DNA from 2 places in the Pseudonocardia ailaonensis genome. Region 1 is predicted to be linked to the other one. Evidence: riboswitches for the same ligand, from Rfam matches in the RefSeq annotation. Region 1 holds a riboswitch; the other holds the start of a gene.
What was found. A riboswitch is a leader RNA that binds a small molecule or an ion and turns the genes downstream of it on or off. The one in region 1 is predicted to bind S-adenosylmethionine.
Positions count from the first base shown of each region.

Region 2: another riboswitch for S-adenosylmethionine. It lies ahead of ABD324_RS06930 (aminotransferase class V-fold PLP-dependent enzyme); the one in region 1 lies ahead of ABD324_RS17725 (FAD-dependent oxidoreductase).

Region 1 covers NZ_BAAAQK010000009.1:391,731-405,884, reverse strand. Annotated here, with positions in the region: gene ABD324_RS17775 (ABC transporter permease) at 1-287, shown strand, start outside; gene ABD324_RS17770 (ABC transporter permease) at 284-1,186, shown strand; gene ABD324_RS17765 (dipeptide ABC transporter ATP-binding protein) at 1,183-2,745, shown strand; gene ABD324_RS17760 (acyl-CoA dehydrogenase family protein) at 2,742-3,854, shown strand; gene ABD324_RS17755 (LLM class flavin-dependent oxidoreductase) at 3,856-5,049, shown strand; gene ABD324_RS17750 (LLM class flavin-dependent oxidoreductase) at 5,060-5,953, shown strand; gene ABD324_RS17745 (LLM class flavin-dependent oxidoreductase) at 5,953-7,191, shown strand; gene ABD324_RS17740 (rhodanese-like domain-containing protein) at 7,203-7,562, shown strand; gene ABD324_RS17735 (acyl-CoA dehydrogenase family protein) at 7,559-8,746, shown strand; partial or broken gene ABD324_RS17730 (beta-class carbonic anhydrase) at 8,850-9,304, opposite strand; SAM riboswitch class I at 9,615-9,703, shown strand; gene ABD324_RS17725 (FAD-dependent oxidoreductase) at 9,714-10,844, shown strand; SAM riboswitch class I at 11,063-11,153, shown strand; gene ABD324_RS17720 (DinB family protein) at 11,550-12,227, shown strand; gene ABD324_RS17715 (nuclear transport factor 2 family protein) at 12,191-12,571, shown strand; gene ABD324_RS17710 (GNAT family N-acetyltransferase) at 12,645-13,346, opposite strand; gene ABD324_RS17705 (transporter substrate-binding domain-containing protein) at 13,412-14,154, opposite strand, start outside.
Region 2 covers NZ_BAAAQK010000004.1:91,857-106,010, forward strand. Annotated here, with positions in the region: gene ABD324_RS06890 (sarcosine oxidase subunit delta) at 1-50, opposite strand, end outside; gene ABD324_RS06895 (sarcosine oxidase subunit beta family protein) at 59-1,270, opposite strand; gene ABD324_RS06900 (GntR family transcriptional regulator) at 1,436-2,074, shown strand; gene ABD324_RS06905 (TPM domain-containing protein) at 2,271-4,265, opposite strand; gene ABD324_RS06910 (HIT family protein) at 4,310-4,771, opposite strand; gene ABD324_RS06915 (SRPBCC family protein) at 4,836-5,237, shown strand; gene treS (maltose alpha-D-glucosyltransferase) at 5,277-7,496, opposite strand; gene ABD324_RS06925 (MFS transporter) at 7,628-9,001, shown strand; gene ABD324_RS06930 (aminotransferase class V-fold PLP-dependent enzyme) at 9,094-10,563, opposite strand; SAM riboswitch class IV at 10,610-10,723, opposite strand; gene ABD324_RS37145 (putative leader peptide) at 11,201-11,287, shown strand; gene ABD324_RS06935 (hypothetical protein) at 11,577-11,906, shown strand; gene ABD324_RS06940 (hypothetical protein) at 11,906-13,723, shown strand; gene ABD324_RS06945 (hypothetical protein) at 13,749-14,154, shown strand, end outside.

The DNA of each region.
Region 1 (14,154 bases):
CGTTGCGTAACGGCTCGATCCCCGTCCTGACGATCATCGGCATCACGGTCGGGCAGATGCTCGCCGGCGCCGTCGTCGTCGAGACGGTGTTCTCCCGCAACGGGATCGGCCGGCTCACGGAGGAGAGCGTGGCCGCTCAGGACATCCCGGTGATCCAGGGCCTGGTCGTGCTGTCCGCGCTGGTGTTCGTGCTGGTCAACCTGGCCGTCGATGCGGTGTACCCGCTCGTCGACCCCCGGATCGGGCGGCTCGAGCGCCGCCGTGCACCCCAGGAGGCCCTCGCATGACGGCCGTCGAGCTGTTGCCGGACACCGCCACCAGTGTCGTCGCCGATCCGCGCGGCTCCCACGGGCCCGTGCGGAGGGGCGGCGCCCTGCGCGCGGCGGTGCGCAGGCCGGGGCTGGTGCTGGCGGTCCTGGTGCTGCTGCTGGTGCTGGGCTGGGCGTTCTTTCCGGAGTGGTTCACCTCCCGGGACCCGTTCACGGGTGTGCCGCGGGACAAGCTGACCGCCCCGGGCGCCGAGTACTGGTTCGGGACCGACCATCTGGGCCGGGACCTGTACACGCGGGTCGTCTACGGGGCTGCGCTGTCGCTCAAGGCGACCGCGATCGCCGTCGCGGTGGGGTTCGTGGCCGGAACGCTGATCGGGCTGGTGTCCGGCTTCGTCGGCGGCCGGTTCGACGGCGTCGTCATGCGGCTGGTCGACGTCCTGCTGTCGATCCCGGGCCTGCTCCTCTCGCTCGCCGTCGTCACCGCGCTCGGGTTCGGCACCGTCAACGTCGCGATCGCCGTCGGGGTGGCGTCGGTGGCGAGCTTCGCCCGGGTCATGCGCGCGGACGTGTTCCGTGCCCGCACCGAGGTCTTCGTCGAGGCGGCCACGGTGAGCGGGGTGAGCAGACCGGAGATCCTGCTGCGCCACGTGCTCCCGCACGCGCTGGGCTCCGTCCTGGTCCTGGCCGCACTGGAATTCGGGGGGGCGATCCTCGCGGTGTCCGCACTGAGCTTCCTCGGGTTCGGCGCACCGCCGCCGCAGCCGGAGTGGGGGGCGCTGGTCAGCGAGGGCCGCAACTACCTGGCGTCCGCCTGGTGGCTGACCACCCTGCCCGGCTTCGTCGTGGCCGCCTCGGTGCTGGCGGCCAACCGGATCAGCCGGGCACTGGACCGGGACGGAGGTGACTTCCGGTGAGCCTGTTGGAGATCACGGACCTGCGCATCGCCTATGGGGACCGGCCCGCGGTCGAAGGAGTCGCCCTGACTGTGGCGCCCGGTGAGATCGTCGCGCTGGTGGGGGAGTCCGGCTCCGGCAAGTCGACGACGGCGCACGCCGTCATCGGCCTGCTGCCGGGCAGTGCCGCGGTCACAGGGAGCGTGCGCTTCGCGGGCGAGGAGCTCGTCGGGTTACGGGACAAGGAGCTGGAGGCGGTGCGCGGCAGGCGGATCGGGTTCGTCCCGCAGGATCCCGGGGTCTCGCTGAACCCGGTGAAGCGGATCGGCGAGCAGATCGCCGAGACCCTGCGCGCCCACGGGCTCGCGGACCGCAAGGGCGCCGCCGAGGAGGCGCTGAAGGTCCTGGAACGGGCCGGGCTGCCCGACCCCGAGCTGCGGGCGCGGCAGTACCCGCACCAGCTCTCGGGCGGGATGAAGCAGCGCGTGCTGATCGGCATCGCCCTGTCCTGCGGCCCCGAGCTGATCATCGCGGACGAGCCGACGAGCGCCCTGGACGTGACCGTGCAGCGGCGGATCCTCGACCACCTCGAGGAGCGGGCCCGCACCACCGGCACCGCCGTCCTGCTGATCACTCACGATCTCGCCGTCGCGGCGGACCGCGCGGACCGGGTCGTCGTGCTGCGTCACGGACGGGTGGTCGAACAGGGGCCGGCCTCGGCGGTGCTGACCGAGCCGCGCGAGGACTACACGAAGGCGCTGATCGCCGCCGCGCCGACGCTCACGTCCGACCGGCTCAAGACGACGGACCCCGCCGGCGTGCCCGTGCTGCGGGTGGAGGGTTTGCGGAAGGACTTCGGGAGCACGCTCGCAGTGGACGACGTGTCGTTCGCCGTCCGCGCGGGGGAGACGTACGGTCTGATCGGCGAGTCCGGCTCCGGGAAGTCCACGATCGCGCGGCTCGTGCTGCGTCTGGAGGACCCCACGGCCGGCCGGATCACTGTCGTGGACGAGGACGTCACGGCGTTGCGGGGGAAGGCGCTGCGCGGCTTCCGGCGCCGGGTCCAGCTCGTCTACCAGAACCCGTACTCGTCGCTGGATCCGCGCTTCACTGTGGAGCAGGCGGTGGCGCAGCCCGCGAAGGCGTTCGCGGTGGGGGACACCGCCTCCCGGCGCCGCTCGGTCGCGGAGCTCCTGGACCGGGTGGCCCTATCGGCGGACACGATCGACCGGCGTGCAGGCGAGCTGTCCGGCGGGCAGCGCCAGCGGGTCGCGATCGCACGGGCGCTGATCCTGGAACCGGAGATCGTGGTGCTCGACGAGCCGGTGTCCGCACTGGACGTGTCCGTCCAGGACCAGATCCTGCGGCTGCTGGTGGATCTGCAGGCCGAGCGAGGCCTCGCGTACCTGTTCATCTCGCACGACTTCGCGGTCGTCCGGCAGGTGGCGGACACCGTCGGTGTGCTGCAGGCGGGCCGGCTCGTCGAGCAGGGCCCCGCCGAGGAGGTCCTGCGCGAGCCGGAGCACCCGTTCACGCGAGAGCTGCTGGCCGCGGTACCCGGCCGGGAGGTGCGGGTATGAGCTTCGTGGCGCGGGCGGAGGCACTCGTCGCGGAGCTGGCCGAACGCGCGGCGAAGGACTGGGAGCGCACCTACGTCCCGGAGAACACCGCGGCGGTCCGGACGGCCGAGCTGCCGCTGCTCATCGTCCCCGAGGTGTGGGGCGGCCCGGGCGGGACGATCACGGAGGCGTCCGCGGTCGTGCGGGCGGTGGCCCGCGGGGACGCCTCGACCGCGCTGATCCTGGCGATGCACTACATCCAGTCCGCCAAGCTCTTCGCCGGAGCCGATCCCCGGGTGGAGCCGGTTGCGAAGGCGATCCTCGCGGACTCGTCCCTGCTCAGCGGCACCGCGAGCGAGCAGCGCAGCGGACCGCCGAGCCGAGGGGGGCGCATCGACAGCGTGGGCCGCGCCGTGCCCGGCGGCTGGGAGCTGTCGGGCCGCAAGCGGTACGTGACCGGCAGCCTCGCACTGGGCCACCTCGTCGTCGCCGCCCACGTGGGCGACGAGCAGGGCGGACTCGGGCAGTTCCTCGTCCCGTTGCCGGCCGAGGGCGTGCGGATCGAGGAGAACTGGCAGGTCGCGGGCCTGCGCGGCTCGGCGAGCAACGACGTCGTGTTCGACGCGGTCGCGCTCCCGCCGGAGGCTCTCCTCGGCCGGGCCGAGATCGGCGCGGTGGCCCCGAAGGACCCGGTGTTTGCGCTCTGGTGGCCCCTGCTGCTGGCATCGGTGCACCTCGGGATCGGGGAGGCGGCTCGGGCGGAGGCGTTCGCCTTCGCCCGGAACCCCCGCAACGACGGAGAGGAGGGCGTGCTCGCCGACCTGCCCCGCATCCGGGAGCGGGCGGCCCGCATCGAGCTGGAGATCCACCGGGCCCGGCTGCTGCTCCGCGACGCCCTCGACCGAGCCGGGGAATCACTGACCCCGGCCCAGGCCGCGGCGGTGAAACTGACCGTCCACCAGCACGCCACGGACGCCGCCGACCACGCCGGCCGGCTGATCGGCGCCGCCTCGATCTGGCTGGACCACCCCGTGCAGCGGCACCTGCGCGACCTGCGGGTCGCCCTGCACAACCCGCCCGCCGAGGACGTCGTGCTCGCCGACCTCGGCCGCGACCTGCTGGAGGAGTGACATGCACCTGAACCTCAACCTGCGGGCCCGCGGCTTCCACCGCGCCGCCTGGCGGCACCCGGACGCCCGGCCCGAGGCGATCACCGACGTCGGGTTCGTGACCGAGCTCGTCCGTGAGTGCGAGGCGGCGGCGTTCGACGCGGTGTTCCTCGCCGACACCCCCGTGCTCCGCGAGCCGCCGCTGTCCCAACCGTTGGAACCGTTCTCCCTGCTGGCGGCGGTGGCCGCGGGGACCTCCCGGATCGGGCTGATCGGCACGGTGTCCGCGACCTACACCGAGCCCGGCGAGGCCGCGGCGCGGCTAGCGTCGCTCGACCTGCTCTCCGGCGGGCGGCTGGGCGTCAACGTCGTGACCAACGCCGGCGACGAGGTGGCCCGCAACTTCGGCTCCGATGCCCACCCCGAGCACGCCGACCGCTACGCCAACGCGGCCCGCTTCCTCGACCACCTCCAGCGCACCTGGGCCGGCGGCCGCCGGTCGCCCCAGGGCGAGCCGGTGATCGTGCAGGCGGGCGCCTCGGACCGCGGCCGGGACCTGGCGGGCCGCTACGCCGAGGCGGTCTACACCGGATCATCCACGGTGGACGACGGCGTCGCCTTCCGGACCGACGTCCTGGGCCGGGCCGAGCGGGCCGGGCGCCCGGCGGGCAGCGTGAAGATCCTGCCCGGGCTGATCCCGTACGTCGGGCGGACCGAGCGCGAGGCCCGCGACCTGGAGGCCGAGCTCGAGGCCCTGGCCGTGCGCGGCGTCGATCCCGTGGTGCGCCTGGGCGAGCTGCTCGGGCTCGATCTCGCGCCCTACGATCCCGACGGCCCGGTCCCGCTCGACGCCGTGCCCACGGTGGCCGAGTACCGCGGCGCGGTCAGCCGCTTCGTCCGGCTCCGCACGATCGTCGAGCGCGAGCGGCCCACGATCCGGGCACTGGCCGAGCGCGCCGAACGCAGTATGAACAACGTCCACTGGACGGTCGCCGGCACCGGCACGCAGATTGCCGACCAGCTCGAACACTGGTGGCGGGCGGGCGCTGCGGACGGGTTCAACCTCCTGGTCCCACTGCACCCGGCCGGCCTCACGGCCTTCACCGAACAGGTCGTGCCCGAGCTGCGGCGCCGCGGCCTGGTCCGCGACCGCTACACCACCTCGACCCTGCGCGGGCATCTCGGACTCCGGGTCCCGCAGCCGGTCCCGGCCTGAGGAGAGATCCATGTACCTCGAAGTCGTCCCCGTCGGGACGGAGACCCTCCCCGACCTCGTCGCCTACGCCCGCGTCGCCGAGGACGCCGGCCTCGACGCAGTCGGTTTCCCGCTCGGCGGGGCCCTCGAGCCGACCACGGTGCTGTCCGCGCTCGCCGTCACCACGAGCCGGGTCGGGCTGGTCGCGGACGTCAGCCCGGCCTATGCGGCGCCCTACAACGTGGCCCGCTACCTCGCCGCGCTCGACCACCTCTCGCGCGGCCGGGCCGGGTGGCGGCTCGTCGCCACCGACCCCGCGGCACTCGCGGACCTGCACGGGGTGGAGCCGCCCGCGGCCGAGCGCCGGGCGCGGCGCGCCGCGGAGTACGCCGAGCTGCTCCCGCGCCTGTGGGACAGCTGGGACGACGATGCGATCCCGGCCGACAAGGAGCGCGGAGTCTACGTGGACGAGGCGAAGATCCGGGAGACCCGCTGGGAGGGAACGGAGTTCCGTGTCCACGGCCCGCTCAGCACCCCGCGGTCTCCTCAGGGCCATCCCGTCCTGTCCGTCGAGGTCGCCGACGCCCCTTCGCGGGCGCTCGCGGCGGAGCACGCGGAGATCGTGACGATCGGGGCCGACCTGAGCCGTGCTGCGGACATCCTCGCGGGGCTCGGTGGGCGCGCGTCGCTCGCGCTCCTCGCGCTGCCCACGGGCATCCGCCCGACAGCCGCGCTGGCCGTCGAGGCCGAGCGGGCGGGGTTCGGCGGGTTCCGCCTCGAGCTCGACCGGCCCGCGTTTGACCGGCTCGTCGGAGAGACCCTGCCGGTCCTCGGCGACCGCTCCGTTCCCGCCGGGCGCACGTTCCGGGAGCGGCTGGGCCTGCCCCGGCCCGCCGACCGATCGCACGAGGGGGTCGCCGCGTGATGCACCTCAACCTCAACCTGCGCGAGGTGGGCTTCCACCGCGCCGGGTGGCGGCACCCGTCGTCCACACCAGACCGGATCCTCGACGCGGACTACTTCGCCGACATCGCGCAGACCGCGGAGCGCGGGCTGTTCGACGCGGTCTTCCTCGCCGACAGCCCGGTGGTGTTCGGCAACCGGGAACCGCTCGTCCAGTCCCTCGAGCCGCTCACCCAGCTCAGCGCGCTCGCCGCCCGGACCTCGCACATCGGGCTGATCGGGACGGTGACCACCACCTACCACGAGCCCTACGAGGTCGCGGAGCGCTTCGCCTCGCTGGACCAGCTCTCCGGCGGCCGGGCCGGGATCAACGTCGTGACCTCCGCCGGAGACGCCATCGCCCGCAACTTCGGCCACGACTCCCACCCGCAGCCCGAGCAGCGCTACGAACGGGCCTCGGAGTTCGTCGACACCCTCTACGCCCTGTGGGCGGGGGACCGGTTCACCAACAGTCGCTTCTCGGTGGACGCCCCGTCGCCCTGGCACCCGTCCCCGCAGGGCCGGCCCGTGATCGTGCAGGCCGGTGCCTCGCCGTCCGGGCGACACATGGCCGCCACCCACGCCGAAGCCGTCTACACTGGCTCGTCGACGATCCCGAACGGCATCGAGTTCCTCCGCGACGTCAAGGCCCGGGCGGTCGCGCTCGGCCGCTCGCCGGACTCGATCAAGATCCTCCCCGGGATCGTCCCCTACATCGGCGCCACCGAGGCCGAGGGCAAGGCCCTCGAAGCCGAGCTCGAGGAGCTCGCCCGCCGCGAGCAGGACCCGATTGCCCGGCTCGGCGTCGAGCTCGGGGCGGACCTCTCCGGGTTCGACCCGGACCGCCCGCTGCCGTTCGACGAGCTGCCCGAGCGCAAGGCCGGCACCAGCCGGACCATCCGGCTCCGCACCTGGACCGAGCAGGAGAACCTCTCCCTGCGCCAGCTCGCCGAGGTCCTCGTCCGCAGCCTCGGTGTCATCCACTGGACCGTCGCCGGCACCGGCGAGCAGATCGCCGACGAGCTGGAGGCCTGGTACCGCGCCGGTGCCGCCGACGGCTTCAACGTCCTCGTGCCGCTGCACCCCCGCGGCGTCCGCGACTTCGTCGACCAGGTCGTCCCGGTGCTCCAGCGCCGCGGCCTGTTCCGCACCGAGTACGAGGGCGCCACCCTGCGCGACCACCTCGGACTCGCGAACCCCGCCCTCGCCCGCACCGCCTGAAGGAGACCACCATGGCCCTCGACGCCCGCGCCACCCTGCTCAGCCCCGCCGAAGCCGCCGCCCTCGTCGACCGTGGCGAGGCCTACTTGATCGACATCCGCGGGGACGCCTCCCGCGACGAGCACGGGTCCGTCCCGGACGCCACCGTCGTCGACCGCACGAAGCTCGACCGCACTTTCGGCCACGAATCCGCCGAACGGCTGCCCGTCACCAGCGACCCGGAGATGCGGGTGATCGTCTTCTGCACCTCCGAGCGCGGCTCGGGCCCGATCGCCGAACGCATCGCCCGCCTCGGGTACCCGAACGTCTCCCACATCGACGGCGGGTTCACCGCTTGGAAGTCCGCCGCGCTCCCGACGGACCGGCGATGACCCTCGCGCGCACCCGGACCTTGGCAGACCTGAAGGCTGTCGCGCCGGCGGTGCTGGCCAGGATCGCTCAGGGGGCCGCGGAGCGCGAGGCCACCCGGACCATGCCCCACGCCCAGGTCCGGGAGTTCGCCGCCGCGGGCCTCGGGACCTGGCGGGTACCGGCCGCGGACGGCGGCCCGGACGCCGGCATGGTCGACGTGATCCGGTTCCTGATCGACCTGGCCGAGGCCGATCCCAATGTGACGCAGGGGGTCCGCTCACACCTCGCCTTCGTCGAGCGGCTCCGGCGGCTGCCCGACCCCGAGCTGCGGGACCGGTGGTTCCCTAGGGTGCTCGCCGGCGACCTCGTCGGTGCCGCGGGCGGCGAGCTCGGGGCCCCGCAGGGTGTGATGCGCAGCCGGATCTTCCGGCGCGACGGCATCTGGCGGGTCACCGGCGACAAGTTCTACTCGACCGGGACCCTGTTCTCGGAATGGGTGGCGGTCACAGCGCTCGACGAGAACGGCGAGCACGTCTCCGCCGTCGTCCCGACCGACCGTCCGGGCGTCGAGCTGGTCGACGACTGGGACGGGATCGGGCAACGGCTGACCGCGAGCGGATCGACGCTGTTCCGGGACGTAGAGATCCTCCCCGACGAGTTCCTGCCCTCGCACAAGACCGAGGGCACGAGACCACCGATCTCCCCGTTCTTCCAGCTGTTCCTCGCCTCGGTCCAGGTCGGCATCGCCCGCAACGCAGTCGCGGACGCCGTCGGCTACGCGCAGCGCAAGGCCCGGCCCATCAAGCACTCCGGGGTCGCGTCGTCGCTGGAGGATCCGTACGTGCGGCATGCGGTGGGGGACATGGCCGCCCGCACCTACGGCGCCGAAGCCGCGGTCCTCCGCGCGGCCGAGGCGATCGCCGCCACGGACGGCGTACCTGGCCACGAGGACCAGGACCTGGTCCGCACGGCGAGTCTGGAGGTGTCCCAGGCCCACCTGGTGGCCACCGAGGCCGCGCTCGCAGTGTCGCAGGCCTTGTTCGAAGTGGGCGGCGCCTCCACCGCCCAGCGCGTCCACAACCTCGACCGCCACTGGCGCAACTCCCGCACCGTCGCCAACCACAACCCGCGAGCCCACAAGGCCGCTGTGGTCGGAGCCTGGCTACTCTCGGGTGAAGAGCCCCCCACGACGGGGTTCTTCTGACCGACGTTCGATGACGAGCACGGTCATGCGGTCCGCGGACTCCGGTGCTGTCCGGTGCGCGGATGGCGGAGCGCCGGGCCGGTGAGACCCGGCGCCCACCGTGTCAGACGACCTCGTTGAGCTTCCCGGTGGCGACGTCGAAGACGAAGCCTCGCACCGAGTCCTTGTTCGGGACGAAGGGGTTGGCCTTGATCCGGGCGATGGACTGGCGGACGTCCTCGTCGAGGTCCGGGAAGGCCTCGGCCGACCACTGGGGCTTGATGCCGGTGTCGTCCTGATGGACTTCTTGAAGCCGTCGTCGGTGAAGGTGAGCATCCCGCAGTCCGTGTGGTGGATCAGGATGATCTCTTGCGTCCCGAGCAGGCGCTGGCTGATGGCGAGCGAGCGGATCTCGTCGTCCGTGACCACGCCGCCGGCGTTGCGGATGACGTGGGCTTCGGACGGGAAGGTCAGGGGCGAGTTGACACTCACGCTGCGCGTCGGTCTTGCGGCGTTCGGTCGCTGCGCGCCGGTCCCTCGATGAAGCTCGTGCCGATGACGAGGGCCCGCGGTCGCCATGATCGTCAGGGAGCGCCGTGACGTCGGTCGTGAATTCCGCGCCGGGTCCTCACGCTGGGCTGGATGGACCGGGCGATCACAGCGGACCGGTTGGGCCGCAACGGGGTTGGGGAGCACAGCGTCCGCGCGGACCTCATGGACGTAGTGTGTGAGCTCGCGAGAAAGCGTATTCGCGACGTGGCGCCGATTCTGGCCGCGCTCACTGCGACCGGCGCGGCCGCAGTGATGGTTGGCCGCCGTCGATGGTGGTCCCTGGTACTTGTCCGTTCATGCTCTTGACACGTGATCGGGCGCCGGGTTGAGTTCGGAGCGTCCATCCAGAGCGGCCGAGAGTCCCGGCTCGTCGACGCCGCAGCAACCCGCACAGGCGCAGGGTGCTTCCGCCGGGTTCGATGGGAGCGCCGCCTCGATGTCCCTGATCCCCACGCCGCGCACCCCTGTGCCCGCGCTGCCACCCGCGGTCGAGATCGTCGTGGTCGGCGGTGGGGTGATGGGAGCGGCCACCGCCTGGCAGCTGGCCCGGCGCGGGCACGAGGTGCTTCTCCTGGAGCAGTTCGGGCCGGGTCACGATCGCGGTGCCTCGCACGGTACGTCGCGCATCTACCGGCTGACCTATTCGGACCCCCGCTATGTCCGGCTGGCGGCGGAGGCCCTGGAGCTGTGGCGGGAGCTGGAACACGAGACCGGCGCCGGGTTGCTCACGTTCACCGGCGGTGTCGACCACGGGGATCCGGACTCCACTGGGCCGCTGGCGGCGAGCCTGGCCGCGCACGGCATCGCCTACGAGTGGCTGGACCCGCAGGAGGCGGCTGAGCGCTGGCCGGGGCGGGTGTTCGAGGGTCGGGTGCTCCACCAGCCGGACCGCTCCGGCAGGGTGCACGCCGACCAGGCCGTCGCGGCGTTCGGCGCCGCTGCGGTCGGGTGGGGCGCGGTGGTCCGCCACCGCGTCGCCGTCGAGGCCTTGGAGATCGGTGGGGACGACCGGGTCGACGTCCGGACCACCGCGGGGACGGTGCGGGCGCGCCGGGTCGTCGTGACCGCCGGCGCGTGGTCGGCCGGGCTCACGGCGGGGTTGATCCCGTTGCCTGCGTTGCGGGTGACGCAGGAGCGGCCGGTGCACGTCGTCCGCCGTCCGGGAGTTCCGTCGGGACCGACCTTCATCCATCACGTCACGGACGGCTGGCCGAGTTCGGTGTACGGGCTGGCGGCGCCGGACGGGCGGGTGAAGCTCGGTTTCCACGGTGTCGGAAGGCTCCGGGACCCGGATGCGGCCCCGCCTCCTGCCGACGCTCGCACCGCCCGGCTCCTGCTCGACTACATCGACCGCTATCTGCCCGGGCTCGACGGGTCCACCGCGGAGACGGTGGAGTGCACGTACACCTCGACCCCGGACGCGGAGTTCGCCCTCGTTGCGCAAGGGCCGCTGACCGTCGGGGCGGGGTTCTCCGGTCACGGCTTCAAGTTCGCCCCCGCGATCGGCCGGGTCCTGGCCGACATGGCCACCGACGCCACCGCGGTTTCCCCCGTGGGACCCCGGTGACTCGGCTCCTCATGCTCTGCTGCGAACCTCGGCCCACCGTCCCGGCCTGATCGCGCTCAGGGCTCGCCCGTGATGCCGAGCTCATGGGCGAGCGCACGCTCGGCCCAGTTCTCCGCACCTACGGACCTTGTCCGGACGTTTCCGCTGGTCGGGACATCGGTGAGCGGACACCCGGTGCGCTTGACACCGGATCGGGCGGCGAGGTTCAGTGGAGGGGGAATCCATCCAGAGCGGCCGAGAGTCCCGGCTCGAGGACGCCGCAGCAACCCGCAGATCACTGCCGGGTGCTCCTGCCGGGGACGATGGGAGAAGGCCGTGCGTGTCCCGTGCTCCACTGAGGGTCTCGTGTCCCGCACGCGGCGTCGGCACGTGGACTTCTGCCGCACCGGCGCCGCGCTCTGTCGGTGACGTCGTCCGAGACCGCGAGCACCTGACTCCGCGGTCTCACCGCCGTCCTGTTCCTGCGTGTCGTCGGAGTGCCGCCGTGCCTGTCCCGCCCTTCCCCGTCGTCGCCACCAGACGGACCGACCTCGCTGATCGTCTCCTCGCGTCCCTCGAACGGCTCGTCGAGCATCACGACGTCCGATCCACGGGGGACGGTGACGCCGATCGTGCACTCGAGGCAGCCGAAGCTGAGTACCGCAGGACCGCAGGCAGTCGTACCGGAGCTGGAGCGGCTCGTGTCCTTGATGGCATGTCGCTTACGTGACGGCACCGGGCCTCAAGGAGGACCTCCACGGCTACCTGCGGACGGCACGGGAGGCCGTCGTCTGGAAGCTGGAGGGTCTGTCCGGCTACGACGTCCGGCGACCGCTCGTCCCCACGGGCACCACTCTGCTCGGGATCGTCAAGCACCTCGCCACCGTGGAGTGGGGCCATTTCGGTGCGGCCTTCGGTCGTCCCGATCCGCCGTCCCTGCCCTGGACCGCGGAGAATTCCGAGCCCGACGCCGACATGTGGGCAACCGAGGACGAGAGCCGCTCCGACCTGATCGAGCTGTACCGGCGAGTGTGTGCGGCCTCCGACCTCGTGATCGTCGGCAATGACCTGGACGCCGTCGGCGAGGTGCCGTGGTGGCCGGCGCCGATGAGGACGGTCACGCTGCAGCACATGCTGATCCACACCATCGCCGAGGTGAACCGTCATGCCGGGCACGCCGACATCGTCCGGGAGCTCGTCGACGGGGCGGTGGGTTACCGGGACGGGCTGTCCCTGATCACCCGTGAGGGAGAGGCCGCGCGGCGTCGGCATCGGGAGCGGCTCGAGGCGATCGCCCGCACGAGTCCTCCGCCGTCCGTAGGCAAACCGATCGACGCTCTGTCCGTCGACTGTGCAGGATCGCCTGCATGGCCGACGAGCGCGACGCCGACATCCCCGACGTGATCGCATCCGAGCTCCGGCTCCTGGAGCACGAGGTCCGGGCCTCGCCCGCCGCGCTCCGGGAGCTCTTGGATCCGGAGTTCCACGAGTTCGGGGCCTCCGGCCGGGTATGGGACCTGGGTTCGATCCTCACGTTCATGGGGAGCCCCGACGACCACAAGGAGCCCCCGGAGATCGACCGGATCCGAGGTGTCCGACTGGCCGACGACGTCGTGCTCCTGACCTATCGCAGCCGACGACGGGATCTGACCGTGCTGCGAAGCTCGGTCTGGCGGCGTCGTGACGGTGGCTGGCGGGTGTTCTTCCACCAGGGCACCGTCCAGCCACTCCACCTATCCGAGTCCTGAGAACACGGGCCGTCTCGGTTGCTGAGGCCGCGGAGACTGTGGCGGTTGGGTGTCTCTCCACGCCCGGGGTGCCCTACGCCTGCCCGGCGAGGGCCCCGGCGGGGATGCGGAGCTGGACGAAGCGGGTCTGCTTGCGGAGCCGGAAGCCCAGGGACAGGTAGAGCCGGATCGCGGTGGTGTTGGAGGCGGCCGCGTGCATGAACGGGGTCTCGCCCCGGTCTCGGATGCCCGCGGCCACGGCGTGCACCAGGCGGGTCGCGAGGCCCTGCCCCCGGTGGGCTGCATCCGTGCAGACCGCGCTGATCTCGGTCCAGCCCGGCGGGTGCAGGCGCTCCCCGGCCATCGCGATCAGCTCGCCGTTCCGCCGGATTCCCAGGTAGGTCCCGAGCTCGACGGTGCGGGGCAGGAAGGGGCCCGGCCTGGTCCGGGCCACGAGGGCCAGCATCTCCGGGACGTCCGCGGCACCGAGCGGGACCGCCTCGGCGTCCGGGGCCGCGGCGATGCCGTCGTCCACGAGCTGGACTCCCGTGCCGTCCATGACGATGTCCCAGCCCGGCGGCGTCGCGCCGCGCAGGCCGGAGAGCGCGACCTCCGCACCGGGGCCGAAGAACTCGGCCAGATCGCGCCAGGTGCCGTCGTCCGGGGCGTCGGGCAGGCTGACGAACGGCGACATGTCCCGCGGGTAGCGCAGCACCTGCCCGTGCCGCTCGGCGAAGTGCGCGTGCGGCCCGAGGAGGGCGGCGCGGGCGGGGTTGTCCAAGACGTCCTCGGACATGGTCCTCATTCCTGGTGTGCCGGCACCGGGCGCCGAGACCGTCCCGGCGCCCGATGCCGTGTGGATCAGCTGTTGGTGATGGGCAGGCCGGGCGGGTTGACCTCGGCCTTGGCCACCGACTCGTTGCCCAGGCCCCAGGCGTCGATCCAGGCCTTGTACTGGCCGTTCTGGATCAGGTAGTTGATCGCCTCGGCCACCGGCTCCGCGAGGCCGCTGTCCTTCTTGGTGGTGGCGGCGATCAGGCCCTGCAGGCTCGCGCCGGCGCCGGAGAAGGTGCCCGCGTTGCGCAGCGGGCTCGGGGTCTTCGCGGTCTGGGCGACCTGGTAGGCGACCGCCGGGTTCGGGGTGAAGTAGGCGTCGATCTTCCCCGAGCTGACGGCGAGGTTCGCGCTGGCGTTGTCCGCGTAAGTCTTGACGTCGAGGACCTGCCCCTCGGCCTTCAGCTTGTTCTGCCACTCCAGGAGGATCTTCTCCTGGTTGGTGCCCGAGCCGACGGCGATCGTCTTGCCGGCGAGGACGTGGTAGTCGCCGGTGAAGTTCCAGGTGCTGGTGCCGAGCGCCTCGAAGCCGAGGTTGTCCTCGCGGTAGCTCGCGAAGTCGTACTTGAGCTTGCGCTGCTCGGTCACCGTGATGTTCGAGAAGCCGATGTCGTTCTTGGAGCTGTCCAGCCCGACGAAGAGGTTCTCCCACGTCGAGTTGTTGAACTTCGGCTGCAGCCCGAGCACCCCGGCGACGAGGCGGGCCAGGTCCGGCTCGGATCCGGTGAGCGTCTGCTGGTCGGTGCCGACATAGCCGATCGGCGGGGAAC
Region 2 (14,154 bases), on a different contig from region 1:
AACTCGACCTCCTCGCGGGGGCCGCACCAGGGGCATGCGATGAGCTGCAACGGAACTCCTAGTGGGCCACGGCCGCGGCGCCGTGCTCGTCGACCAGTGCGCCGGTGGTGAACCGGTCGAGGGTGAAGGGGGCGGCGTAGGGGTGCGGACGGCCGTGCGCCACGGTGTCGGCCAGGCACCAGCCGACGCCGGGGGTGGCCTTGAAACCGCCTGTGCCCCAGCCACAGTTGAGGTACACGTTCTCGTACGGGGTATGGCCGATGATCGGGCTCGCGTCCGGGGTGACGTCCACGATCCCGCCCCAGGTCCGCAGCAGGTGGGCGCGGGCGAACACCGGGAACAGCTCCACCGCAGCGGCCATCTGGCGCTCGATGATGTGGAAGGCGCCGCGCTGGCCGTAGCCGTTGTAGGAGTCCACGCCGGCGCCCATGACGAGCTCGCCCTTGTGCGCCTGCGACACGTAGACGTGCACGGCGTTGGACATGACGATCGTGGGGTGCACCGGCTCCAGCAGCTCGGACACCAAGGCCTGCAACGGGTGCGACTGCAGGGGGGCCGGGACGCCGAGCATGTCCAGCAGCACGGAGGTGTGCCCGGCGGCGCACAGAGCCACTGTGCCGCAGGCGATGTCGCCCCGTGACGTACGGACCCCGGTGACCCGGCCGCCGTCGGTGGTGAAGCCGGTGACCTCGCAGCCCTGGATCAGGTCGATGCCGGCCTCGTCGGCGCGGCGGGCGAAGCCCCAGGCCACGTAGTCGTGCTTCGCGATCCCGGCGCGGGGCTGGTAGGTCGCGCCCTGCACGGGATAGCGGATGTTCGCCGATACGTTGACGATCGGGCAGACCTTCGCGACCTCGTCCGGGGTGAGCCACTCGGCGTCGATCCCGTTGAGCCGGTTGGCCTCCACCCGGCGGACCGAGTCCCGCACGTCCTGCTCGGTGTGGGCGAGGTTCAGCACCCCGCGCTGCGAGAACAGGATCGGGTAGCCGAGGTCCTCCTCGAGCCCCTCCCACAGCTTCAGGGAGTGCTCGTAGATCGCCGCCGACTCGTCCCACAGGTAGTTGGAGCGGATCAGGGTGGTGTTGCGGGCCATGTTCCCGCCGGCGAGCCAGCCCTTCTCCAGGACGGCGACATTCGTGATGCCGTGGTTCTTCGCGAGGTAGTGCGCCGTGGCCAGACCATGCCCCCCGCCGCCGACGATCACGACGTCGTAGCTCCGGCTCGGCTCCGGGTTCCGCCAGAGGAAGTCGGGATGCTCCGGCACCTGCATCGCGCTCTCCCACCAGTTCGCGTGGACTGATATACCAGTCGCACGCTAAGGTAGGCGTGGTCCGGCGCGCGGGTCAACCCCCGCCGCCACGTGAGCGAACGGCACGTTCGCTCACACCTAGTGAGCGAGGGTGCCGTTCGCTCATCGGTGGGGAGGGATGTGGGCGTGGCGGAAGCGGTGTCGCTGGCGGATCGGGCCTACGCGGCGATCCGGGACCGGCTGGTGATGCTGGAGATCCGCCCCGGCGACCCGCTGAACGACGACCGGCTGGCCGCGGAGCTCGGCGCCGGCCGGACCCCGGTGCGCGAGGCGTTGAAGCGCCTCGAAGGGGACCGGCTCGTGGTCGCGTACCCGCGGCGCGGGACGTTCGCCACCGCCGTCGACATCACGGACCTGGCCCATCTCTCCGAGGTCCGGCTCACCCTCGAACCCCTGGCCGCCCGCAGCGCCGCCCGCGCGGCGGGGACCACGGACCGGGCCGCGCTGGCCGTGCTGGGCGAGGAGATCGCCACGCTGGACCCGGCCGGGGACCCGAAGGAGCTGCTCCGCGCGGACGTCGAGGTGCACCGCGCCCTCTACCGGGCGACGGGCAATCCGCACCTGGAGGACGTCTGCGTGCGGCTGGACAACCTCGCCACCCGGATCTGGGTGCTCTTCCTGGACCGGCTCCCGGCGCTGCCGGGCCACGTCCACGAACACGCCGACCTGCTCCGGGCCGTGGTCGCGGGGGAGGAGGACAAAGCCGCCGAGCTGGCGCTGGCCCACGTCCAGGGCTTCGAGCGGGCCATCCGCGCCCTGCTCTGACCCGCGCACCATGGATCCTCAACGCCCCCACGAGCCGGCAGAGCCTGCGTTATGGATCCATAACGCCCTCACGCGCAGGCGAATTCAGCGTTGTGGATCCATAACGCGCTCAGGGGCGGGCAGAATCAGCGTTATGGCTCCATAACGCGATCGGGAGGCAGGTGAATCGCGCGTTGTGGAGCCATGACGCGGTGGGTCAGAAGCGGCCGCCGCCGCCTCGCCGGCCGCGGCTGCCGGAGCCGCCGAAGCTCCCGGGGGAGCGGCCGCCGCCCCCGAAGCCCCCGCCTCCGCCGAAGCCCCCGCCCCCGAAACCGCCCGAGCCGCCGCGGTACCCGCCGCCTCGCATGGCTTCGTTGAGGATCCCACCGAGGACGAGGCTGCCCAGGTCGACGCCGATGTTCGAGCCGCTGCCACCCGACGGGCCGGACCAGGTGTTCACGTCGTTGCGGGCCAGGGTGAGCGCCTCCTGAGCCATCGCCTCCGCCTGCTGGGCCTCCCGCAGCGCCACCGCGGGATCACCGCCGGCCGATGCCGCGGACAGGTGCCGCTGTGCCTCCGCGAGCCGGGTCCTGGCCTGTTGGCCGACGGCGCCGCGGCGGGTGGAGATGAAGTCCGAGGCCGCGGCGACCGCGGACCGGGCCGTGACCAGCGCCTGGTCGAGCTGCGCGGCGGTGCGCCGGGTGCGCTCCGCCGCCTCGCGGGCCCCGGCGATCGCGGCGTCGAGCGCCGTGCCGGCCTCGTCGAGGAGGTGCAGGGCGGCGAGGGGATCGGGCAGCGCCCCGGATCCGGCTGCAGCGCCCGCTCCGGCCGTACCACGACCCGACTCGTCCGCCGCCTGGAGCGCGGCGCGAGCGCGAGCCACGACGCCCGGGTCGATCCCCGGCAGCGCGGCGGCCTCGGCGATGTCCTGCTCCACCTCGGCGCGGGCGGCGGGGATCTTCCCGGCCGCCTCGATCAGCTCGTCCTCGCGGCGGGCGACCCCGTCGAGGAGCGTGGTCGCCTGCGTGAGCGCGTCCTCGGCGGCGCGGCCGTCGACCACGGCGAGGGCCGGCTTCGCCGCGGCGAGCTGCGTCCGGGCCTCGCCGAGCTCGGTGGCGGCAGCGCCGGCGAGGGCCGTGGCCTGCGGGATCGCCTCCGCGAGCGCCTCGAGCGCGCTCGGCGCCCAGCGCGCGGTGAGCGACGCCCAGGCCCGCTCGACCTCGGGGATGCGGGCGACGAGCGCGGTGTGGCGGGCGGCCAGCCCGTCGATGTACCCGGGGGCGTCCGCCTCCAGCGAGCGCAGCCGGTCGAAGGCCTCGACCTGAGCGTCGAGCCGGTCGTCCGCCTGCGTGGCGAGCCGGAGGATCTCCGCGTGCATGGCCCGCTGCTGCGGCTCGGTCTCGGGGATCTCGTCGTCGAGCTGCTGGCGGATCTCGAAGGCCGCGACCATGTCCGCGCGCGAGGCCTCGAGCGCGGCGGCGAACGCCGCAACGGCCTCGTCGCCGAAATGACCGCGGGCGGCCGCGAGCTCGGTCTCGGAGGTCCCCACGGCGTTGTCGACGTCGAGGAGTGCCTGGCTGGAGCGGTAGCCCAGATCCTGCGTCGACTCCCCGGGGAACGGATCGGCCGGCGTGGCCTGCGGGGCGGCCGCGGGCGGCGCTGCGGGCTTCCTCCGCCGCCGGCTCACCAGGTAGGCCCCGCCGCCGACGACCACGACCCCGGCGCCGACGAGCAGCGGTGTGGTGATCCCGTTGCTGATCGTCCGCAGCCCGTCCGCCATGCCGGCGGCCGCGCCGGCCCAGTCCGAGCGGGCGAGGGCCGGCTCGAGGGTGTCCCGCTCGACCTGCTGGATCGACGCGTCGGACTCGGGGAAGCCGTCGTCGACCGAGAGCCCGTAGGCGCGGTCCTGCGTGGCGACGGCCAGCAGCACCTGGTCGCGGCCGAGCTGCGACTGGGTGGCGGTGGTGTCCGCCCAGTCCTGCCCGCCGCGGCCGTCGAAGGACCGCACGAACACGACGTACAGGTCGTATCCCTTGTCCGCCTTGAGCTGCGCGATCGCCTGGTTCACCCGGGCGAGGCCCGCGGGGTCGAGGGCCCCGGCGCGGTCGGTGACCCGGTCCGGCACCCGGAAGGGGGCGTCGGCCGAGGCCGTTCCCACGAGGAACAGGAACGGCAGGACGAGCAGCGCGGCGAGCGCGGCCAACCGGCGCACGGTCATCTCCTTCGGCAGGATCCGACCGCCATCATGGACCGTCCTCAGATCCCGCCGGCGAGCAGCACCTGCAGCTCGCGGGTGATCCGCTCCTGGAGGTCCGCGTGGGCCGGCCCGGCGGTGTGCTCCGGGGCCTCGAGATCCGGGTAGCGCCAGACCGGCTTCGAGCGGTACTCGTCGGGCTCCCACTCGTAGCGGGGATGGACGTGCCCGTGCAGGTGCGGCCAGCTGTTGCCGAGGATCTCGTAGTTGATCCGCCGGAACCCCGGGTCCTCCCGCAGCGCGGTGCGCACCGCCTGCCCGAGGAGGGAGAAGTCCCGCAGGAACTGCATCCGGGAGGGTTCGTCGAGGTCGTCGAGGTGCTCGGCGTCGCCGCGGTGGATCAGCAGGCAGTAGCCGGGCAGCTTCTGGTGGTCGCCGAACACCGCGAACCCCGACGGCGTCTCGGCGAGCAGGTTCTCCGCCGGCTCGCCCCGGCGCAGGGCGGCCAGCCTCCCGTCGCTCATGGTGCGGAGGCTATTCGGGTCCGCGGGGCGCCGCCACGGGGGAGCGCTCTGCCACGCTGGGCGCATGAGCCCCTACCCGAGCACGCACGTCGCCGTGCAGATCGACGCCCCCGCGTCGGAGGTGTACGCCTTCGTCGCCGACCCGACCACCCTGCCGCGCTGGGCGTCGGGTCTGGCCTCCGCCCAGGTCGAGCTGCGGGCCGGGAGATGGATCGCCGACTCCCCGATGGGGCAGGTCGAGGTGGAGTTCGTGCCGCGCAACGACTTCGGGATCCTCGACCACGACGTCACGCTGCCGTCCGGCGAGGTCGTCACGAACCCGGTCCGGGTGCTGCCCAACGAGGACGGCTGCGACGTGTTGTTCACCGTGCGGCAGCGGCCCGGGATGTCGGACGACGAGGTGGCGCGGGACGTGCGCACGGTCCGCGGCGACCTCGAGACCTTGGCCCGGATCCTCGGGGAGTGATCACCGGGGGTGCGCACCCCCGGCGATCACGAGCAGCGCTCACTCCGCGCGGGGCAGCTCCAGCAGCAGCGAGTGGCCCTGGTGGGGCTCGAGGTCCACGGTGAAGGCCTTCAGGTCGTCGACCTGCCCGACCTCCTTCTCCGTGAACATGTCCACCACCCGGCTGCCCGGGACCAGGTGCTCGGAGCGGACCGTGCCCGTGACCGGCTCCGCGGCGAAGTTGAGCACCGTGACGTGCTGGTCGCCCGAGTCGAGCTCGTGGACCATCACCAGCATCCCGCGATGGCTGACGTCCGGGACGTCGATCTGGCGGGCGACGGCGATCGCGTGCCGGGAGCGGACCGCCAGGATGGCCTGGAGCTGGCGGAGGAAGCTGCGCTCGTCCTCCATCTGCTCGGGCAGCGGCCCGTAGAGCGAGCGGCCGCGCGGCATCCCGGACGCCGACTTCGTGGCCCCCGGTGCGACGCCCATCAGGTCGTGGGCGGCGCGGCTGATCCAGCGGGTGTCGCCCTCGGCCACCAGCTCGGCCACCTCGTCGACGGGCAGCGGCAGCATCCCGCACAGGTCCCAGCCCGACAGCGCGAAGACGCCGGGCTGCAGGGCGTTGAACATCGCGAGCAGCAGGTGCACCCGCATGATCTCGGGAACGTCCGTGTCCGTGATCGTGTCGAGGGTGCGGTAGCCGAGCGTGGCCGCGATCAGGGACGCGGTGGTGCAGGCGATCCCGTTCGTGGTGAAGACCCGGTTGTAGTCGACGCTCACCAGGGTCGCGGTGAGGTCCGCCCGGATGCGCTCCGCCAGCTGCTCGCCCGTCAGCTCCCCGCCCGCGAAGGGGTAGACGTCGTCGCGGTGCCCGGTGGCCCAGTGGACGAGCTCGTAGGTCAGCTCGTCGTGGTTCTGCAGGGCGTGCACGAGCCCGGCCGGGTCCACACCCAGTTCCAGCGAGGTGCGCAGGGTGAGCCGCAGGAACTCGGTGTCCCCGGTGACCAGCGCGTGGTGGTAGGCGGGCCGGTTGACGAAGTCGTACGACAGGTCCGCCCCGGCCTCGGCGGTGGCGCGGATGTCGTCGATCGTGAGGTTGAGCTCCTGGAAGGTGAAGCCGCCCAGCTTGCGCACCATGGAGCCGATGAGGTGGTTCGCCGCCGCGGAGAGCGGGTGCCCCTCGGACCAGGCGGGCAGGCCCTCCGCGGCCTTCTCCACGCCGAGGAACCCGTTGGCGTCCAGGCGGAGCGCGCCCGCGCCGAGGTCGGCGAGCGAGTGCAGCGCGTCGCCGATCACCAGGCGCATGCCCGCGAACGAGGGATCGAGCCAGTTGATCGACGGCTGACCGTCCTTGAAGTAGTGCAGGTAGACCCAGCGCCGGGAGACCCCGTCGACGCCGACGACCGGCTTGGTCGCGCTCCAGTTCGTCTCCTTGACGCCCGGGGCGTAGAAGATCACCCGCTGCAGCCGGCCGATGATGTAGCCGGCCTTCTCCAGCTGCTCCTCGGTGGCGACGTCGAGGTTCACCGAGTCCTTGCCCGCCGGCACGTCGGGCAGGAGGTTCCAGTCCTCCTCCTCGATCTCCACCATGTGGTAGATGCCCGGGTAGTCGGCGTGCTTCATCTCGGCGAGCCGGAAGTCCGCGCCCTTGCCCGTGTGGCCGGGCACGATGTCGTCGATGATCGTGCCGCCGGACCAGGTGGCCATGCCGCACATGGCCCGGAACTCGGCCTCGGTGCCGAAGGCGGGATCGATCTCGGTGGACATGCGGTCGAAGTGGCCGTCGACGGAGCTGGTGAACTGCCAGCCCGAGATGCCGCCCGCGCGCTTCACCGGTCCGGTGTGGACGGCCTCGATCCCCACCGCGGCGAAGACGTTCCACAGCTCCTCGTCGCCGAACGCCGCGAGGAAGGACTCGCCGGGGCGGGTGATGAAGGAGATCGGGTACGCGGTGAACCACACGGACGCCGTCTCGACCGCCTGGCGCGGGCCCGGATCGGCGAACGGGTTCTGCCACATGGAGCCCTGGCCGGAGAACTGCCGGGCGATCTCGTTCGCGTCCGCGAGCATGGACTGGCTGAGCAGCCACGACACGTAGGCCGGGTTCTCCCCGGTGGCCGCGCCGTCCTTCGCCACGGAGCGCCGGACGACCGGCGACTTGGCCCGCGCGCGATGGCGCAGCGTGCGCGGGCGCGCCGGATGGAGGTGCTCCGCGTAGGTGATCTCGCTCGGCTCTTTCGGCTGCTGCTCAGACTCTGTGCTCGGTTCGCTGCTCACTGACTCTCCGTGCCCGGTGGATGCCCGGGGAGGGTGTACCACCCGGCGCATCCGTGAAACGACCGCGACGCGCGGGCGGTGCGGCGGGATCGCGCTTCGGATCGGTGGCCTGCGTGGCCTACCGTCGGGCGGTGGCTGTGCACCGGAGTCTGGCGCTGCTCGTGGCGGGCGCCCTCTTCATGGAGATCCTCGACGGCACCGTCATCGCGCCCGCCGCCCCGCACATCGCGGCGGACTTCGGGGTCGCCCCCGTCGACGTCAACATCGCCATCACCGCCTACGTGCTGACCCTCGCCGTGCTGATCCCGATCACCGGCTGGCTGGCGGACCGCTTCGGCGCCAAGCGGGTCTTCGTGCTCGCGCTGGTGCTGTTCGGGCTGGCCTCGGCCGGGTGCGCGCTGGCCCCGAGCCTGCCGGTGCTGACCCTGACCCGGGTGCTGCAGGGGGCCGGCGGGGCGATGATGGTGCCGGTCGGGCGGCTCGTCGTGCTGCGGACGACGGCGAAGTCCGACCTGGTGCGCGCCATCGCCTACCTGACGTGGCCGGCACTGATGGCCCCGGTCGTCGCGCCGGTGGTGGGCGGGGTGCTGGCGGAGTACGCGTCGTGGCGGTGGATCTTCGTGATCAACGTGCCGCTGGCGGTGGCTGCGCTGGTCGTTGCGCTGCGGATCGTCCCGGACCTGCGCGAGGACACCGTCGGGCCGCTCGACCGGACCGGGTTCGTGCTGAGCGCGGTGGGCGTGGCGGCGCTGATCGTGGCGCTGGAGGGACTCGGGAACGGGTTCGGGACCGTGACGGCGGTGGCGCTGGTCGTCGCCGTCGGCGGGCTCGGGCTGGCGGTGCGGCACCTGCTGCGCAGCCCGCGCCCGCTCGTCGACCTGCGGATCCTGAAGATCGTCACCTACCGGGTCACGGCGGCCAGCGGCTCGGTGTACCGGGCGGTGATCACCGGCATCCCGTTCCTGCTCCCGCTGCTCTTCCAGGTCGGTTTCGGCTGGTCGGCGGCGCAGGCGGGGCTCGTGGTGATCGCGGTGTTCGTCGGCAACGTCGGGATCAAGCCGGCGACGACGCCGCTCATGCGCCGCCTCGGGATCCGCACCGTGCTGCTCGGCTCCATCGGGATCGGCGCCGCCTGCCTGGTGGGCATGGCCTTCCTCGAGGCGGGCACGCCGCTGGTGGTCACGCTCGCGCTGCTGCTGCTCAGCGGCATCGTGCGGTCGACCGGCTTCACCGCCTACAACAGCGTGGCCTTCGCGGACGTGGAGCAGCCGCGTATGAACCACGCCAACACGCTGTTCTCCACGCTGCAGGAGCTCGGCGCGGGCCTGGGCGTGGCCGTCGGGGCGCTCCTGGTGCGGCTCGGGCAGGCGGTCGGTGTGGCCCCGGGGGTGTCAGGGCCCTACCGCACGGCCTTCGTGCTGCTCGCGGTGATCCTGCTGGTCCCGGCGGTCGCGGCCTTCCGTCTCCCGCGCAGCGCCGGGGACCACATCACCGGCCACGCCTGAGGGCCCGCGCTGCCGTCGTGAGCGTGTGGTTCGGCCTCCCGGCTCTGCCGAATGGCGGACTCCGTCCGCGGGGCCGACTCGCGGGTCCGGGGTCAGTGGCCGCAGGTCTCGGTGGCCGTGGTGGGGGCGGTGCCGAGGTGCAGCGGGTCGAGGTCGCGGGGGTCCGGGGTGGGGGCCCAGCGGCCCGTGACCTGGGCGTAGTCCCAGGCCGGGCCCGTCGTCGCGATCTCGCGGACGGCCGCGACCAGGCGGTCGACGTCCGCCTCGGAGGTGTTCAGGCCGAGGCTGACGCGCACGGCGTCCGTCTCGCCGGTGAGGCGGGCGAGGAGCGGGTGGGCGCAGAAGCGGCCGTCCCGCACGCCGATGCCGTGCTCGGCGGACAGCGCGGCGGCGACCAGGCCGGCCGGGACGTCCCGCACGGTGAAGCTCGCGACGCCGACGCGATCCGGCGCGTCCGCCCAGATCCGCAGCGGGCGGACCCCGGCGATGCCGCTGAGGCCGTCGACCAGCCGGGCGAGCAGCGCGCGCTCGTGGGCCGGGGCGATCTCGTCGATCACCGGGTCCAGGGCCTTGCACGCGGCGGCGAGCGCCGCGGCGCCGAGGACGTTCGGGGTGCCGGCCTCGTGCCGGTGCGGCGCGGGCGCCCAGCTGACCTCGGCGTGCCCGCCCTCGACACCGACGTGGGTCACCGCGCCGCCGCCGGCGAGGTACGGGGTGGCGACGTCGAGCCAGTCCCGGCGGCCGACCAGCACGCCGGTGCCGTAGGGCGCGTAGAGCTTGTGGCCGGAGAGCACCAGGTAGTCCACGCCCCAGGCGGCGACGTCGACCCGGCGGTGCGGGGCGAGCTGCGCGGCGTCGAGCACCACGCGGGTGCCGGCGGCGTGGGCGATCGCGCAGATCTCGGCGATCGGCGGGATCTCGCCGGTCACGTTCGAGGCGCCGGTGATCGCCAGCAGGGCCGTGGGCCGGGCGGCGAGCTCCTCGCGCAGCAGCTCGAGGGTCTCGGCGAGGGTGTCCGGGGCGCGCAGCACGCGGTGGTCGGTGCCCCGCCAGGCGAGCAGCGTGGCGTGGTGCTCGACGTCGAGGCACAGGGTGGCGCCGGGGACCGCGCCGGCCAGCAGGTTCAGGGCGTCCGTGGTGTTGCGGGTGAACACGACGACGTCGTCCTCGCGGGCCCGCACGAACCGGGCGACGACGTCGCGGGCGCCCTCGACCGCCGCGGTGCAGACCTGGGAGGCGTAGCCCGCCCCGCGGTGCACGCTGGAGTAGTAGGGGAGCAGCGCGGCGACGTGGTCCGCGACGGCCTTCAGCGCCGGGGCGCTGGCGGCGAGGTCGAGGTTCGCGTAGGGCACGGTCCGGCCGTCGACCAGCGGGACCGGCAGGCCGGTGCCGACGAGCTCCGGGAGGGCGGCCGACGTGGCGGTGGCCGGGGAGCCGGTGACCGAGCTGCCGGTGGCCGGGGTGCTGGACGGGCCGGTGGCCGACCCGCGCGGCGCCGGACCGCGGCCCGCCGGGGCGGGGAAGGTGGCGGGACAGGCGAGCGTGGTGGGCGCATCGGACATGACGGATCCTCCCGGATCACTACAGGACCCGGTGCTGACGCACAGGAGTCCGCGCTTGCCGATCGCGGTGCCGCGACGGCCTGGTCGTCACCCGGAGCACCCCGCCGCGGAGGAGGGTTGCCGGCCAGCGAGCCGGGGCTTGACGCTGGCGCTCTTGACCTGGCACCGACGGTAAGCGAATCCCGCGCGGCCGGTCAAGTGTGATCCCGACCCCAGGACAATGCCCGGACATTTGCCGGACGACCGTTCCAGAGTGGTGCGGAATGTCCGGGCCGGATGGTGGTGGGCGGCCATTGCGCCGCCATTACCGCGCCTTTCCCTGTCGGCCCGTCGCGACGATCACGGTCGGTGGAGGAGCGGTGGATTCCGGCTCGACGCGTGTGGGTGACGGCCGGGGCGTCGCGCCCGTCGGGCGCCGTGCCACGTGATCGGTTCCCGGATTTACTCCCACGATCGGGTGAATAAAGGGTGGGTGTGACAGGTCGGCGAGTGGGGGATCGGGGGCGCGAAATGGCGCCGAAATCGCGTGACCTGGGCCACGAAATGCCCCTCGAAACGGTTCCGGAACGGCGTGGGATCGCCCTTTGCCCGACCCCGGTGGCAATGACTGCTCCGTCCGGATGACAGGGTTTCGGCCATGCGCCTCACCGACACCTTCGCGAGTCGACGTCATGTCGACCTGCGCCGCGTGGCGAGTGCGCTGTGTAGCGCGACGGTGAGCTGAGACCCGGGCCCGTCCCCGGGCCCGTCTCCCCGATCCTCGCTCCGGCGCACCTCCGTCCCCGCGCCCTCCTCGCCCGGCCGCCGCTCGCGGTCGTCCGGGTCCGGACGCGGGTGCCGCACCCCTCGTGCCGCCGGGCCGCCCCGTACCCGGGAACGGCCCGTCGGGCGTGCGCCACGGCCCCGGCCCGCGCCCGGCCCGCCCCCGTTCGTCCACATCGGATGACGGGCCCGGACCGTGCGACCGCCGCGGCCGTTCGGCTCCCCACTGAAGAAGAAACCGGAGAAACACCGTGCCCCGACACCGTCACCGACCACCCCGGTCGGCCACCCTCACCCGGCTCGCCGGGATCGCGACCCTGACCGGCGCCGCGTTCGCCGTCCTCCCGGGAGCGGCGTACGCCGCCACCCCGGACCTGGTCCCGGACACCGCGCCGCTGCTCACCGCGCACAACGAGCCCGAGCCCGCGCCGGCGCCCACCGCGCCGTACGTGGAGGGATCGCAGACCGCGTTCGGCCAGGGCGACCTGCTGAACCAGGGCCGTGACGTCGCGCCGGCCGGCGTGCCCGTCACCGGGCTCGTGCAGTCCGTCGTCGGCGCGACGAAGATCCTGCCGACCTGATGCGCGCCCCGAAGAAGATCCTCCTCGGGCTGCTGGCCCTCGGCATCGTCGCCGGGGTGACCACGATCCCGGGCGGGGACGCGTACGCCGACGTCCAGACCGTCCGCTCCACCGTGAAGGGGGCCGACGGTAAGGACTACTGGGTCGAGAACAACATCGACGACGCGGCCAAGGGCTCCCACCAGGCGGGTACCCGTCCCGAGTACATGGTGGTCTGGGCGGGCGACGAGAACGCCGCCGACACCGTCGTGCCGGACGTGAAGAACCTGCCGGGGTCGCTGCAGAACCCGACCGACAAGGTGCGCAACGCCCTGCCGGGGCCGGACTTCATGGCCGTCGTCGACGTCACCAAGGGCTCGCCCAGCTACGGCAAGGTCGTCAACACCGCGACCGTCGGCCCGCTGGTGGAGAACGAGCCGCACCACATGCAGTACTCGTGGCGCAAGGGCGACAAGATCTACGCGGGCGGCCTCTACTCGGCGGCCACCTACGTGTTCGACGTGGCCGCGCTGCCGGAGCTCAAGCTCTCCGGCATCAGCCTCCCCAGCCAGACCCTCTGCGGGTCGGTGCCGGACGCGTACTGGGTGCTGAAGGACGGCACGGCGTACGGGACCTACATGGGCGGCCCGGTCGTCCCCGGTCCCTGCACCTACTCCAACGGCGAGGTCCGCACCGGCAACGGGTTCGCGGGCACGCCGGGCGAGGTCGTGCGGTTCGGGCCGGACGGCAGGAAGCTGGTCGAGGCCCCGGCCGCGACGACCACGCCCGAGGACCCGACCCAGTGCCTCAACATGCCGGCGCTCGGCCAGCCCAGCTGCGCGAACCCGCACGGCATCCAGGTCCGCGAGGACCTGAACACCATGGTCACCAGTGACTACGCCGAGCCGCGGACGATCATCCTCGACCCGGTCAAGGCGCCGTCGCCCTACCTGCGCCGGCCCACCGTGCGCACCTGGGACATCTCGGACCTGAACCACCCGAAGGTCAAGTCGGTGTCGTACCTGCCGACCGGGCCGCGCTCGAACGGTCAGGACCCGCTGCACAACGAGAACCGTGCGGCGATGGAGACCACGGTGACCAACCTGCCCGGTCACAAGGGTGCGTTCGCCCAGACCATGCAGGGTGGCGCGCTGTTCTACACCCCGGACATCACGGTTCCGGAGCCGACGTGGCGCGAGATCTACGACCTCTCCGCCGCGGTCAAGGAGCTCGACCCGAAGGCCGGCGACAACGGCGGCCCGTCGTCCAACGGTGGCTGGCTGCAGACCAGCCCGGACGACACGACGCTCTACCACGCCATCATCGGCCGCAAGCCGGGCGCGCTCGGCAAGGACGACCCGGGCACGAACGGCGGTGTGATCGCGCTCGACATCTCCAAGCTCGTCGAGTCCGGTGCCGACGCGCAGTGCTCGATCGACACCACCGACGAGATCGCCGCCGGCGGCGCCGAGGCCGACTGCCCGACCCTCAAGGGCGACCAGGTCATCAACCCCGGCAAGGCCGCGGGCGGCCCGCACTGGGGCGCCCTGGACACCCTCGCCCTGGGCGACGACGGCTTCTACCACCAGACCGACCAGCCCCAGCGCCTCGCGACCGCGAACTACTTCGTGGCCCGCACCGGCACCGACGGTGACCACCGGGTCTGCCTGGTGGACATCGCCGGCGACGGACCGCTGCACCTCGACGAGGACTTCAAGGACGAGAACACGGGCGACACGTGCATCTCGTTCAACCGGGAGCGCTGGCCGCACGGCGCCTTCGGCAACGCGAAGCCCCACTCGATGCTGTTCGTCGCGAACGATGCCGACGTCAAGTAGGAATCAGGCCTCCCGGTCGTGGCGCGTGCTCGCGCGCCGCGGCCGGGCGGCCGCCCCGCTCGCCGTGGCCCTGCCGCTCGCCGTCCTGGCGAGCGGCGGGTCCGCCGCGGCGGAGCCGCTCACCCCGGCCGCCCGTGCGGCGGCGGCCCTGGGGGAGCAGGCGTCCGCGGGGGCGGTGGCGTTGCGGGTGGTGCTGCTGGTGGGCACGGCCCTGCTGGCGGGCATCGCACTGGTCTCGGCGGCGGGACCGGATGCCGGCCGGAGGGGTCCGGGTGGCCGGGCGGGCTCCGGTGTCGGGCCGGCGGGCTCCGGTGTCGGCCGGACGGCCCGGTCCGGTCGAGACGAACCTCGGCCACGGCGGGACCATGATCGACTGGGGCTCACGGTCCTCTCGGGGCGTGGGGTGTCGGTGACGGCGTGGGTCGCGGCGG